Regions from separate parts of the Bradyrhizobium sp. BRP19 genome, predicted to be linked through region 1. Evidence: predicted binding sites of a transcription regulator. Region 1 holds the regulator's gene; the other holds the start of a gene.
What was found. Region 1 encodes LexA, which represses DNA repair genes until DNA is damaged. Its sites were predicted from a motif close to TGTTCNNNNTGTGTTCNG; they were not measured.
Positions count from the first base shown of each region.

Region 2: I6F36_RS22650 (ribonuclease T2) is a predicted target of LexA. The motif match lies at 3,791-3,808, and genes of this name have one in related genera.

Region 1 is NZ_JADYVZ010000001.1:209,016-216,349, forward strand. Features, by position in the region: gene I6F36_RS01005 (S41 family peptidase) at 1-631, opposite strand, end outside; gene I6F36_RS01010 (alpha-hydroxy acid oxidase) at 936-2,069, shown strand; gene I6F36_RS01015 (HAD family phosphatase) at 2,098-2,721, shown strand; gene I6F36_RS01020 (hypothetical protein) at 2,880-3,083, shown strand; gene glp (gephyrin-like molybdotransferase Glp) at 3,303-4,511, shown strand; gene lexA (transcriptional repressor LexA) at 4,688-5,389, shown strand; gene I6F36_RS01035 (hypothetical protein) at 5,775-6,209, shown strand; gene I6F36_RS01040 (GAF domain-containing protein) at 6,427-7,334, shown strand, end outside.
Region 2 is NZ_JADYVZ010000007.1:218,513-225,846, forward strand. Features, by position in the region: gene uvrC (excinuclease ABC subunit UvrC) at 1-629, opposite strand, end outside; gene I6F36_RS22635 (outer membrane protein) at 880-1,503, shown strand; gene I6F36_RS22640 (cold-shock protein) at 1,574-1,789, opposite strand; gene I6F36_RS22645 (23S rRNA (adenine(2030)-N(6))-methyltransferase RlmJ) at 2,068-2,928, opposite strand; gene I6F36_RS22650 (ribonuclease T2) at 3,052-3,744, opposite strand; gene I6F36_RS22655 (hypothetical protein) at 3,863-4,324, opposite strand; gene I6F36_RS22660 (hypothetical protein) at 4,509-4,814, shown strand; gene I6F36_RS22665 (DUF3617 family protein) at 4,859-5,389, shown strand; gene I6F36_RS22670 (ATP-binding protein) at 5,561-6,949, opposite strand; gene I6F36_RS22675 (response regulator) at 6,970-7,334, opposite strand, start outside.

The sequences.
Region 1 (7,334 bases):
TGAACGAGGTGATGCGGATATAGCCGATGTCGCCGTTCTCGACGCGGAAGCGCACCGGACGCACATGGATGATCTCGCGCGTGATCGCAACCTCGAGCGGCGCATCCGCACCCTTGCGGATGATGGTCAGCTTGGTCTTGGTGTCGACCGGTCCCTTCATCTTGTTGACCGCCTGCTCGAGCGTCATGCCCTGCACGGCCTCGCCGTCGATCTTGCCGATGAGGTCGCCGGACATGATGCCGGCCTTCGAAGCCGGCGTGTCGTCGATCGGCGAGACGACCTTGACGAGGCCATCCTCCATCGTGACCTCGATGCCGAGCCCGCCGAACTCGCCGGAGGTGGTCTCCTGCATCTCGGTCCAGGCCTTGGCGTTCATGTAGCGCGAATGCGGGTCGAGCGAGGTCACCATGCCGGTGATCGCCCCCTCGATCAGCTTGGCATTGTCCGGCTTCTCGACATAGCTGGCCTTGACCCGCTCGAACACCGCGCCGAACAGATTGAGCTGGGAATAAGCATCACCCGCACTCACTGCCGCCCGCGCTGCCCATACGCCGCCCTGCGGGCTGGCTACCAGAAGGGTCAGGCACGCTCCCGTGAGCGTGCCCAGGGGGAACAGCAGGGTTTTCCGCATGAAGGTGCCTTTTGTGCTTGGCGTTTCTCTTGAGGCTGGGAGACGCCATGCAAATGGCGATCCAGTCCATCTCTCACAATACCATTCTGGTTTCTTCAAGGCCGGGATGCCGCGCTGGCGGGTACACCGAAGAAATCCCTTCGCCTTGGCCTAAACTTTTGGCAACGTTCCGAAACTGTTTCGAAGCAACACGACACCGGTCCGGGCCGCCCACGCTTCGCAGCTATGCGATTTTAGGATGGTTTTGGAGGGCCGGACGCGATAGGCGATGGCGACAAGACTTCAAATTCTCGGGAGGACAACAATGAATGAAGCGCCCCGCATCCGGCCGGAACGGAACGTCGAGCTCGGCGCTAGCGACGAGCCGTTCCAGAACCTGCACGAGTTCATCCGGAAGGCGCGCGCCAACCTCAACCAGAATGCCTGGGACTACATCATCGGCGCCGCCGAGACCGAGACCACGATGCGGCGCAACCGCATGGCGCTCGACGAGATCGCCTTCCGCCCGCGCGTGCTGCGCGACGTGCGCAGGATCGATGGCAGCGTCGAGCAGTTCGGCCGCAAGCTGCGTCTGCCGGTGGTGCTGGCTCCCGTCGGCGCACTCGAGATCTTCGATCCGGATGGCGCGGCGAGCGTCGCGCGCGCTGCGGGCAGGTTCGGCGCGGCGCACATGCTGAGCTCGGTGTCCGAGCCCGGCCTCGAGACGACCGCCGAGGCTGCCCCCGATGCACTGCGTCTCTATCAACTCTATGTCCGCGGCGACGATGCCTTCGTCGCCGACGTCGTCAGCCGGGCCGAGAAGAACGCCTATGCCGCCTTCTGCCTGACCGTCGACACCGCCCATTACAGCCGTCGTGAACGTGACATCGCCAAGCGCTACGTTCGCGAGAGCCGCCTGCGCGCCACCGGCGGCGATTTCCAGAAGGGCCTGGAGTGGCGGACCGTGAAGATGATCAAGGACACGTTCAAAATTCCGCTGATCCTCAAGGGTATCGCCACGGCCGAGGATGCGCAGATCGCGCTCGATCACGGCGTCGAGTGGATCTACGTCTCCAACCATGGCGGACGCCAGCTCGACCACGGCCGCGGCGCCATGCACGTGCTGCCGGAGATCGTCGACGCCGTGAAGGGCCGCGCCAGGATCATGGTCGACGGCGGCTTTTGCCGCGGCACCGACATCGTGAAGGCGATTGCGGCGGGCGCCGACCTCGTCGGCATCGGCCGGCTGCAATGCTGGGCGCTGGCGGCAGCCGGCGAAGCCGGCGTCGCGCGGATGCTGGAGTTGCTCGAAGACGAGGTGCTGCGCTGCCTCGGCCTCCTGGGCGCCACCTCATTCGCCGAGCTCGACAAATCCTGCCTGCATCCGGCGGCCGCCACCAACGCGCCCAGCGTGTTCAGCGCGTTCCCGCTGTTCGACCACGAGCCCTATCGTTACTGACGCGCCATACTGAAGTGAAAAGGACGCAATGACATCGCTCTCTCCCGGCAGCGCGGATGCGCTGCTGTTCGACCTCGGGCGCGTTGTGCTCGACATCGACTTCTCCAAGGCGATCGCCTGCTGGGCGGGACATGCCGGCTGCCAGCCCGAGGCCATCATCGCGCGCTATGTGCGCGACGAGGCCTACCGGTTGCACGAGATGGGCAAGATCAGCGATGGGGACTATTTCGCCTCGCTGCGGTCCTCGCTTGGGATCGGCATCTCGGATGCGCAATTCCTGGAAGGCTGGAACGCGATTTTCGCCGGCGAGATGCCTGATATCGCCGAGCTGCTGCCGCGAGCGGCGAAGCAGATGCCGCTCTATGCCTTCTCCAACACCAATCGGCCGCACGTCGACTATTTCTCGAAGGAATATGCCGGTCTGCTCGGCCATTTCCGCGAGCTGTATCTGTCCTCCAGCATCGGCCTGCGCAAACCGGATGCCGAGGCCTTCGACCATGTCGTGGCGGCGATCGGCGTGCCGGCCGAGCGCATCGTGTTCTTCGACGACCTCGCCGAGAACATCGAGGGAGCGCGGGCGCGCGGGTTGACCGCCGTGCATGTCACCTCGCCGCGTGATGTCGGGAACGCATTGAAAGCACTGGGGATCTGAGCCGCGGGAAAGCCCGGAGCGCGCTCACTTGCCGGAACAAAAACTGCTGAAAATGTGGAACCTGATCACTTTGTGCATTTTTATACAGAGTTCCGGGAACGGAATACCACCCTTCGGACTCATGAGTCCGTTGGGACTTCTACATTGGACTGATCGACGTGCTGGGCAAGACCTATCTCACCAAGCAAGCCTCTCTCCTGCTCGAATTCGCCAGAACCACCTCGGATTCTGACCTCTCCGCCAAGCTGATCAGCAAGGCCGCCGACCTAAAATCCCAGGCGGACCCGCTGCCGGACAAGGATCAGGGTCCCAAGCCGCCCGACGTCGCGGACATCAGTCCGGGCGATCCGACGGGGCGTTGAACGATGTTGGCCGTGGCGCTCGTCATTCTCGTCCTTGCCATGGCAATCCTCGTTCCGGTCTGTCTCGCCTTCCGCATCATGCCGTGGCAGAGTTGAGCCGACCTCCTCCACCCCGCGATCACGCAGGATAAATCATCCCGCGTGCTGCTTTGCCTCACGCCTGCACTCGGCTAGAACTCTCGCCGCCCATTGACTGATGTGCTCAGCAGGAGTTCGCTCTTGGCCCTGATGCCGGTTTCTGACGCGCTCGCCGCGGTGTTGGCCGGCGTCGAGCCGCTGGCTGAACAGATGGTTTGCCTCGACGAGGCCTACCATCGTGTGCTCGCCCGCGATGTCGCGGCACGGCGCACGCAGCCGCCGGAGGCAATGTCGGCGATGGACGGCTATGCCGTGCGCTCGGCCGACGCAGCCATCGATTCCAGCCTGACCGTCGTCGGTGAGGTCGCAGCGGGCCGGCCGTTCGCGGGAAGCGTCGGCCCCGGCGAAGCCGTGCGGATCTTCACCGGCGGCGTCGTTCCCGACGGCGCCGATGCCGTCGTGATCCAGGAGGACACGGCTGCCGACGGCAAACATGTCACGATCAAGGAAGCCGCCATTTACGGCCGCCACATCCGCCCTGCAGGCGTCGACTTCCGCGAAGGCGACGTGCTGCTGCGCAAGGGAATCCGCCTCACCGAGCGCGATCTCGCCCTTGCCGCCGGAATGAATCATCCGCATCTCGCCGTCATCCGCCGCCCGAGGGTTGCCGTTCTCGCCACCGGCGACGAGCTCGTGATGCCGGGCACCACGCCTGGTCGCGGCCAGATCGTCTATTCCAACGGCTATGCCCTGCATGCGCTCGCCCGCAGCGAGGGCGCCGAGACCATCGACCTCGGAATTGCCGCCGATACACTGGAGGCGACGTCCGCCGGCATCCGCCGCGCGCGCGAGAGCGGCGCCGACATCCTGATCACGACCGGCGGTGCCTCGGTCGGCGACCACGACCTGGTCCAGCAGGCGCTCAAGGGCGAAGGCATCGCGATGGCGTTCTGGAAGATCGCGATCCGGCCGGGCAAGCCGATGATGCACGGTCGGATAGGCGCGATGCGCGTGATCGGCCTGCCCGGCAATCCCGTGTCGTCCTACGTGTGCGCCTTCCTGTTCATGGTCCCCTTGATTCGCGCCCTGTCGGGCCGTTCAGCGATTCATCATCGGCGCGAGCGCGCCGTGCTGGGCCGCGATCTCGCCGCCAACGACCAGCGCGAGGACTATCTGCGTGCGCGGCTGGAGGAGCGCGACGACGGCACGCGCGTCGCCCTTCCGGTCAGCCATCAGGACTCCTCCCTTCTTGCGAATCTCGCTGCGGCACAGGTACTTCTGGTGCGCGCACCGTTCGCGCCGAAGGCCGAGGCCGGCACGCCTTGCGAGGTGCTCCGGCTGCCCGTCTGAGCCGCCCAGCCACACGCATTCCGCGAGCTTGGCCGCGTTCACCATAAATTAAGCAGTTGCGGAACACATATCGAACATATAGTGTCCGTTCATGATTTGTTTCGAGGATGTAGCGGCTTAGTGCCGGCTTCATCGTGTCGGAATCGAACGACATCAACCGGGGGACTTTGGTCGAGATGTTGACGCGCAAACAATACGAGCTTCTGCGGTTCATCAGCGAACGTCTGAAGGAAAGCGGCGTGCCGCCGTCCTTCGACGAGATGAAGGATGCGCTCGACCTGCGCTCGAAGTCAGGCATCCATCGCCTGATCACTGCGCTCGAGGAGCGCGGCTTCATTCGCCGCCTGCCCAACCGCGCCCGTGCCATCGAGGTGATCAAGCTGCCCGAGCTCCAGGCCGCCGCCGGCAATCGCCGCGGCTTCACCCCGAGCGTGATCGAGGGCAATCTCGGCAAGGTGCGCGCGAGCTCCAGCCCGCCCGCCGACGAGGGCGAACGCCCCGTCGCGGTGCCCGTGATGGGCCGCATCGCCGCCGGCACGCCGATCGAGGCGCTGCAGACCCGCAGCCATACCATCAGCGTGCCGCCGGACATGCTCGGCTCGGGCGAGCACTACGCGCTCGAAGTGCGCGGCGATTCGATGGTCGAGGCCGGCATCCTCGATGGCGACATGGCGCTGATCCAGCGCAACGAGACCGCAAATACCGGTGACATCGTGGTGGCATTGATCGACGACGAGGAGGCCACGCTCAAGCGCTTCCGCCGCCGCGGCGCCTCGATCGCGCTCGAGCCCGCCAATGCCGCCTACGAGGTCCGCATTCTTCCGCCGAACCGCGTGAAGATCCAGGGCAAGCTGATCGGGCTTTACCGGAAGTACTGATACGGGAAACATCAAGCGCCGCGCGCGTTTCGATCGGCATCGGCGATCCAGGATCGGAGCGGATACTTGTCCGCTCCGGCTGGACGGTTTCTCTGGTTCTGCGCCGGCTGTCCGGTCCATCTTCCCGCGCGACATTCCCCCGCGCAGGCGCGCAGCCATTTCTGCTTCGCCGGTAGAGTTGTGCCGGCAGTGCTGATAGCTCCGGCCGAATGCAAGGACGCGAGGTTTGTTCCTATCGAATCCGGGAAAGATAATGTGATCGCGCGCTGCGGACGCGAGCCGCAGATTTGCCCATAACCGAGCAGAGCGTTGTATGCTTCCACTCTGATAGAGGCCTGCGCCTCGAAAGAGACGCGGGTCGCTATCCCAGCATGAGGAGCACCCGATGTGTGACTACAGCCTGCATGCCGTCGCGACGCGCCCCGCCGAAGTCGGCGAGACGATCGTCACGACAACCTTCCGCGGCACCTCGACGCGCGGTTTCGCTTCCGAAGCCGATCCCTCCGTCGCGGTCTGTCTGCTGCCGGGGACGGAGCTCGCTTTCGCCGACAACGTCCGCTACGACAACCGCTGGATCTGGACGCGCACCGTGAACTCTCGCGTCGGCAAGTTCGGCAAGATCGACCCGCACATTCCCGATCGCCATCATGACGCGATCGAATTCCCCGACGGCAAATACGTGCTGGTGACGCAGCTCGTCGAAGGCCAGCGCGCGACCGTGCTGCAATTGCCGGTGACGCAGCCAGCCCCCGAGCGCGAGCACAAGCCGCAGATCGTCGCCGACACGCGGCCCACGATCACGCGCCTGCCGATCGGCTGACGCCCTTCGGCCAACAGGCCGAGCCCGGGATTGAAATTGCCGTCGCCGGCCGAGGCCGGCGAGCCCGGTAAGTTTGTGTTTCAGGACATTCGATCGGCGAGCCCACCGCCGCGCCTCGTCGTCGCACGAAGTTTGGGCCGTGCTGCCCGCATTTTGAACGTCCGCTCCGCAGCCAAATGACCGATGCTGTCGTGGTTTGAGGCGGCGGACACGCTCGATGAAGACCTTCATTCGCGTCGTTGAACTTTGGGTACCCGACCGGACGCGCATGCGGCTGGAATTCGGCGGCGGCCTCTACGACGATGGGCTGTCCGCGTTCAAAGCCGTCAGCGAAGAGCTGCACTTCGGATATGACGAGGGACTTCCCGGCAAGGCCTGGGCCTGTGGCCACCCCGTCATCCTCACGAAATTCGCCAACTCCTATTTCAAGCGGACCGATCAGGCCGCTGCGGCCGGCCTCACCTGCGGCGTGGCGGTGCCGGTGTTCGCGGGCGAATTCCTGCAAGCCGTGCTGGTGCTGTTCTGTGGCGACGACGAGGCGCACGTCGGCGCGATCGAACTCTGGCACAACGATCCTGATCTCTCGCATGAGATGGGGCTCGTCGATGGCTATTACGGCACCGCGGACATGTTCGAATTCAACTCCCGCCACACCAGATTTCCGCGCGGCTTCGGCCTGCCCGGACGCACCTGGAAGGCGGGCCTGCCGCTGATCATCAAGGACTTGCACGACGCCAAGAGTTTCCTGCGCTGGGAGGACGCCGCCAAGGTCGGGATCAATCTCGGCGTCGGCGTGCCCTACCGAACCGGTACCAAACAGACCTGGGTTCTGACATTCCTCTCCGCGCAGGCAACGCCGATTGCACGACGCTTCGAGATCTGGGTCCCGAACGAGGACCGTTCGGCGCTGGTCTTTCGCGCCGGCGATTGCAGCGCGCAGACCGACCTCGCCGCACGCTATGCGGCGCAGTCCATCGCCAGGGGCGAAGGCAGCATCGGCGGCGCCTGGGCCGCCGGCATGCCCGCGCTCAACGACGATCTCACCTGTGACGGCTCGATCGCCGGCTCCGAAGCCCGCGCAGCCGGGCTGAGCCGAATGGTGGCCCTGCCGGTCATCGGCAACGG
Region 2 (7,334 bases), on a different contig from region 1:
GCCGTGATGGTGCGGTTGACCGCGCCGGCGGAGGCAAACGGGCCGAAATAGCGCCCGGGCCGGGTCTGCGCACCGCGATGTTTCAGGATCTGCGGCGCCCAATGGTCGCCGGTGATCAGGATGTAGGGGAACGACTTGTCGTCGCGAAGCTGCACGTTGAAGCGCGGCCGCAGCTGCTTGATCAGGTTGGCTTCCAGCAGCAGCGCCTCGGTCTCGGTCGTGGTCGAGACGATCTCCACCGTGACGGTGGCCGCGATCATGCGCAGGATGCGGGCCGGCAGCGGCGCACTCTGGCGCGCATAACTGGACAGGCGCTTTTTGACGTTCTTGGCCTTGCCGACATAGAGCACGTCGGCGTTCGCATTGAGCATACGATAGACGCCGGGCGAGGTCGGTGCGAGGCGGACCGCGCGCTCGATCGCCTCGTGACCGGTCGCGAGCGGGCCTTCGCCGACGGCGCCGCTCTCTTCCAGGATGTCCGGCAGCAGGGCATCGTCCTCGTCATCGCCCCCTGCCGCCGCGGGATCTACGTCCGGCCCGGCCAGCCGCTCGGGCGGCGTGTCGCTCGCAGCAGCCGGCGGCGCCTTGCGCGCGCGGTCGTCCGGATTGTCGGGGGAATCGTGAACCATGGGACGAATTTAGGCGCTGGGGGGACTGATTTGAAGTTCCGGCCATGCGGCACGCACAGAGGATGGCGGGCAGCTCCCGGTAACGCTTCCTTAAGTCTGTTAAGCAGGCGGTAACCCGGCTTAACAGCCCTTTAACTTAAAACTCTCGATAAATCCTACGCGAAAAGCTCTTGGTTCCGTAACCATGCGATTTTGCTCGCGCGGCGGCGCGGGCATCGCTCGGGTTGCGACAGTGGCGTTGGAGTGAGTGATGAAGAGGCTCGTTGTGGGCGCAGCCGCGTTGGTTGCAGCCGGCTGGACAGCTTCGGCAGAGGCCGCCGATCTCAGTTACGGGCAGCGTGCGCCCTATACCGTCAATCAGCCGCTCAATGCCTATAGCTGGGCGGGTCCCTATCTCGGCGGCAATATCGGCTATGAATGGGGCTCGGTCGACAACAACCCCACCAAGCCGTCCGGCTTCGTCGCCGGTGTGCAGGCCGGCTACAATTTCCAGAACGGCCCGTGGGTGTTCGGCGTCGAGGGCGACATCCAGGCCGCCGGCGCCGACGACACGTTTGCGCCGTGGAAGTTCTCCAACCCGTGGTTCGGCACCCTGCGCGGCCGCGCCGGCTATGCGTTCAACAACGTGCTGTTCTACGGCACCGCCGGTCTCGCCTTCGGCGAGCTGCGCGCGCAAACCTTCGGTTGGTCGGAGTCGCACACCACCGCGGGCTGGACCATCGGCGCCGGTGCGGAAGTCGGCCTCGCGCCGAACTGGAGCGCCAAGCTCGAATATCTCTACATCGATCTGTCGACCAGCCAGTTCGCAATCACGGGCGTGTCAAACGGCTATAGCGCCAACGTTGTCCGCGCAGGCGTGAACTATCGCTTCTGACATTCAAAGAAGAAAATACCGGACCAGCCTCCCGGCCGCTCGCGGCCGGGATTTTTTTTCGCCAGGCTTGCTAGGAGAGGATCACCAGATTGACCGCCTTCGGTCCCTTCCCCTTCTTGTCCGGTTCGACTTCGAAAGTAATACGCTGTCCTTCGGCAAGGTCCTTCAGTCCCGCCCGCTCCACAGCAGTGATGTGAACGAAGACATCGCGACCGCCGTCGTCAGGCTTGATGAAGCCGTAGCCGCGCTCGCCGTTGAAGAACTTGACCGTTCCCGTCATGGCCATCGGGAAACTCCCCCTCATTGCTCCTCCGTCGCGACGCAGACTCACGTCGCGACATGACCGGGCCTTACGGAGCCCGGGAGCTGGCCATCCTTGGACGGACCTGATCGGTCCGGCGGGATCTTTCTTAGGGCCTTCACTCCGCCGCAACCATTCGCGGAAGCGGAACGTAAAGCCAGTCACGGAAATAGCATAATACGGTTCTTTGCAGATTGACTACCGGTCCTGCATATTTTTCCCAAGAATGCCGGAGTGTTACGGCTTGGCGTCAATGCTTGGCGCTAAGGCTTGGGCACCTCCAGCCGGAATCTGGCAGCACCGCCCTGGCCGAGCGGTATTTCCAGCTCCGGCAGAATGGTCTTGAGCTCGCCGTGCAGCGTGTAGGGCGGGTTGACGATCAGGAGACCGGTGGAGGTGAGGGCGGCGCTGTCGGCTTGCGGCGCGACGCTGAATTCGAGGCGCAGGCATTTTCCAGGCGGCTTTGCTGCAGCTGCGAGCCGCGCCACGGCTTGTGCCAGCGTGTCGGTGGCGCGCCGGTTCTTGGCGGGATACCAGATTACGTAGATACCGGTCGGCCATTTCGCGAACGCTGCCGAGAAGGCTTCGCCGAGCCGCTCGAACTCGTCCTTGGCCTCGAAGGGCGGATCGATCAGCACGAGGCCACGCCGCTCCTTCGGCGGCACGAAGGCCGGCAGCGCCACCCAGCCGTCGAGATCGACCACGCGGGCCTGCTCGTCGCGGCGCAGCGCATCGATCAGCGCTTTGCGGGCCTTCGGCTCGAGCTCGCAGGCGACGAGCCGGTCCTGCGGCCTGAGCAGGCCGCGCGCGATCAACGGCGAGCCCGGATAGGCCTTGAGCTCCCCCTTTGGGTTGAAGGCGCGGACGATGTCGAGATAAGGCTTCGTCAGCGCTGCGCTCTCGTTCGACAGGCGCGCCTGCAGCAGCCGCGCGATGCCGGTCAGCCATTCGCCGCCGCGGCGCGCCTCGTCGCTGTCGAGATCGTAGAGGCCGGCGCCGGCATGGGTGTCGATGACGCGGAACGCTGCCGGCTTGTCCTGCAGATAAGTGAGGATGCGCGCCAGCACGATGTGCTTGATGACATCGGCGAAGCTGCCGGCGTGGAAGGCGTGGCGGTAGTTCATGGCGGAGAGGACTACGTTGTCTGGCGCGATCCTAACCCCTGTCATTGCGAGCGCAGCGAAGCAATCCAGAAATGCGTCCGCGGAGGCACTCTGGATTGCTTCGCTGCGCTCGCAATGACTGAGCTACCCGCCCCTGATCGGCGGCATCGTCACCTGGTCGCGGCGGCAGGCGCGGCGCTCGATCTCGTCGCAGGCGCGAAATTGCAGGTCCTTGCTGAGGCAGATGCGGACCTCGGACAGCCGTGTCCGGTTGCAGGTGACCGAGACGGCGGCATTGCTGAGACCCGGATTGGCCTTGATGAAGGCCTCCTCGACCTCCGCCGGCGCGACGGTCTTGGCCTGCGCCAGATCGAGATATTCGGCCGGAATCTTGATCGCAGCGCGCGCCTTGCGGATCATCTCGAAATAGCCGCGGCCCTCCAGCCCGGAGCAGGTGCCGTGCTTGTCCCATTCGTTGAAGATCAGGCCCGGCGCCGGCATCAAATCGAGCATCGAGGAGACGATGTTGCGGTTCAGCCGCGGCGCCGGGCGCTGGCAATACTCCGGAAAACCGTTCTCGTATTGCGGCCACAGCCCATGCACCACGAAGGCGTAGGGCCGTCCGCCGCATTGCATCTGGGACCGGCCGCCCCGTTCGGCGGCTTCCTCGCAGAACGAGGGCGACCACGACAGCGCCAGCACATAGAAATCGAACTCGCCCGGGGCGTTCTGCCGCTTGTCCTGTGCCTTCGCACCGCCCGCGAGGGTGGCCAACCCCGCAGCGAGGGTCAGTGAGATCATCAGGCGGGACAACGAATGCAATCTGGAGTGAAACATGACAACGCCCCTCAACTAGACTGTGCAATACAGCCTAGCAGGCAATGGGAACATTTCAAGAACAAAATTGGGGCAGCAGCCATCGACTGGCTGATCAGCCCGAATCAACCGCTGTTGATCAGGGCTTGGCGGCGCGGCAGGCCGGATTGTAGGCCCAGTTGCGGTCGACGCCGACGACGCACCATTCGACACCGTTGCCGTAGGAGGCAAAGCCGCCATCCTCGATGATCGAGAAATGCACCTTGCGCGCCTTGCCGTCATTGAGCATGGCCTCGCCGGTGCAATAGCGCCGCGGAATGTTGTCGGACTGCCAGGGCCGGAACGCGGTCTCGCGAACGGCGGAGAAACCGGTGATCTGCAACGAAGAATTCCAGAACTTGGATTCCTTTTCGGCGAATTCGTGCACGATCCTCGGCAGAGCCCAGTCGCAAGGGGCGACGGCACCGTCATAGCGCGGCCCGCTCAGCCAGAAATTCAGCTCGAGCGGATTGGCGGCCCTGGCCTCGCCGAGCGACAGCGCTCCCAACATGAGGCCGAGCACGGCGGCAAAGCGGAGCGATTTCAGGGAGGGGGCGCGCATGGTCAATCCGGACAGCTAAGGTCTTGCGAAGGCTGGACGGTGCCGCGAAGGTTGGGGCGGGTCAAGTGCAGCGCGGCAACACTTCGCCAGGACTTGACCAGGATGTCGCGGCCAACAGGGGTTCGGTTCTTTTCACGTCCGTCCCGGCACCGTAGACTGGCGCCAGCCAATTGGAGTGACGGGAATGCGAATCATTGCGGCCGCGGGCCTTCTTGCCAGCCTGATCGTCTCGGGCATGGCGAGCCAGTCGGCGCGCGCCGACATCTTTTCTCTGGTGCCGCCGTTCAAGGGCAACGACACCGGCGGCATCATCGCCTATTCGATGGCGACCCAGGTCGATGCGCGTCAGGTCGCCGTCGATCACTGCGCCCGCTACGGCAAAGTCGCGAAATTCCTGGGCGTGCAGGCCTATGAGGGCGGCTACATCTCGTTCTCCTGCCGCTGGGTGCCCTATGGCGCCGCCGACCGGCCGATCCGCACGCTGTACTGAGGCGCTGTCGCAAGCCGCACTTCTCTCAGCCGGGAGCTTCCCTCATGACGCGCAAACTCGCTTTGCTCGGCTCGACGCTTTGCCTCGCATTGTCGGCAGGCAGCGCCGGCGCCGACGAACTGCCGCTGCGCAAGGCCGGTCTTTGGGAGATGAAGCTGGTCACATCGGGCTCGCCCGTGCCCGAGATGACCATGCAGCACTGCACCGATGAGACCGTCGACAAGGAGATGAGCAACAACGTCTCCCCGATGGCCAAGCAGATCTGCGCCAAGCAGGAGATCAAGAAGACCGCGACCGGCTATGTCAGCGATTCCGAGTGCAGCGTCGCCGGCGTCAGCACGACCTCGCATGCCGAGATCACCGGCGACTTCAATTCGGCCTACACGGTGAAGACGACCTCACACGCCAAAGGCGGCGTTGCCGGTGCGGCGGGGCGCGATAGCACGACGACGCTGCAAGCCAAGTGGCTCGGGGCCTGCAAGCCGGATCAGAAGCCCGGTGACATCGTCATGCCCGGCGGCTTCAAGATGAACACGCGCGACATGGACAAGCTGAAGGCGCTGCTGCCGAAGTAGGTGTGCTCTTTCCCTCTCCCCTTGTGGGAGAGGGTGGATCGCCGCAAAGCGGCGAGACGGGTGAGGGGTTTCTCTCCGCGAATTCAAATGAGACTTGGACGCGCGGAGAGATACCCCTCATCCGGCGCTTCGCGCCACCTTCTCCCGCAAGGGGAGAAGGGAAGACCGCACCTACACCGGTATCCGCACGCTCGCCCTCAATCCTCCCATCGGGCTGTCACCGAGCGTGATGTCGCCGCCATGCGAGCGGGCGATGTCGCGGGCGATCGCGAGGCCAAGGCCGGTGCCGCCTTCATCCTGGTTGCGGGCGTTGTCCAGCCGCAGGAACGGCTTGAACACCTCTTCGCGCAAATGCGCGGGAATGCCCGGGCCGTCGTCATCGACGGTGACGGTCAAATAACGGTGATCGCGTTGGCCGGTGATGGCGATGTTCTTGCCGTAGCGCGCTGCGTTGGTGACGAGGTTGGCGAGGCAGCGCTTGAACGAAGCCGGCTTCACCGTCACCACGGGCAGGCCGTTGAAGGCGACCGTCGCGGTATGGCCGTGACGCTCGGCATCGCTGCGCAGCTCCTCGAGCGCCTGCGCCATGTCGGTCGGCTGCGACTGCTCGCCGGAATCGCCGCGGGCGAACGCGAGGTAATCCTCCAGCATCATCGACATTTCGTCGACGTCCTTGCGCATGCCTTCGAGCTCGGGACTGTCTCCGATCAGTGCCAGCTCGAGCTTGAAGCGGGTCAGGATGGTGCGCAGATCGTGGCTGACGCCGGCGAGCATCGCGGTGCGCTGCTCCATCGTGCGCTCGATGCGCGACTTCATCTCCAGGAAGGCGACGGCCGCGCGGCGCACCTCGCGCGCGCCGCGCGGCCGGAAATTCGGGGCCTCGCGGCCCTTGCCGAAACTCTCGGCGGCATCGGCGAGGCGCAGGATCGGCTTGATCTGGTTGCGCAGGAACAGCACCGCGACGATCAACAGGATCGAGGACGTGCCGACCATCCAGAACAGGAAGATCTCCGAGTTCGAGGCATAGGCGGCGCTGCGCTGCGCGAACACGCGCATCACGGCGTCGTCGAGCTGGATGCGGATCTCGACCAGGTTGGAGCGGCCGACCGTGTCGATCCAGAACGAGCGGCCGATCTGGCGGCCGAGCTGCACCGACAGCGTCTGGTCGAGCAGCGAGAAGAACGGTTTTGGTCCCGGCGGCGGCATGTCGCCGGCAGGCAGGAAATCGACGACGAGGCCGAGTCGCTGCTGCGCGATGCGGCGGATCTCGGTGCGGTCCTTGTCCTGCGGATAGCCCTTGTAGACGTCGATCAGCGCGGCGATGTCCTGCACCACCGCGGCCGACAGGCGGCGCGTCACCGTGTTCCAGTGCCGCTCCATGAACACGAAAGCGACGACCGATTGCAGCACCACCATCGGTACGATCATGATGAGGAGCGCGCGGGCGTAGAGGCCGGTCGGCATCCAGCCCTTGAACGCGTTGCCCATCCAGCCGTTCGCGGCGGAGACGCGGCCGGCGGCGCTCTTCAGAAGCGTCAGGCCGGTATCGATCGTGCTCATCTGGCGCGCTTCACTGCGGTTCAGGGCGAGGCCACCAGGCGGTAGCCGATGCCGCGCACCGCCTGCAGGAACAGCGGATTGGCGGGATCGGTCTCGATCTTGCGCCGGAGGCGGTTGATCTGCACGTCGACGGCGCGCTCGTTGACGCTGCCATTGCCGGTCAGCGCGCTGCGCGGCACGGTCTCGCCCGGCGTCTCCGCGAGAATCCGCAGCATCTCCCGCTCGCGGTCGGTGAGGTGGATGACCTCCTCGCCCTGGCGCAATTCGCCGCGTTCGAGATGGTAGACATAGGGGCCGAAGGCGATCTTCTCGATCGTCGTGGCCTGCGGCGGCGGCGCGGCGCGCTTGAGGATGTTGTTGATGCGCAGCGCCAGCTCGCGCGGTT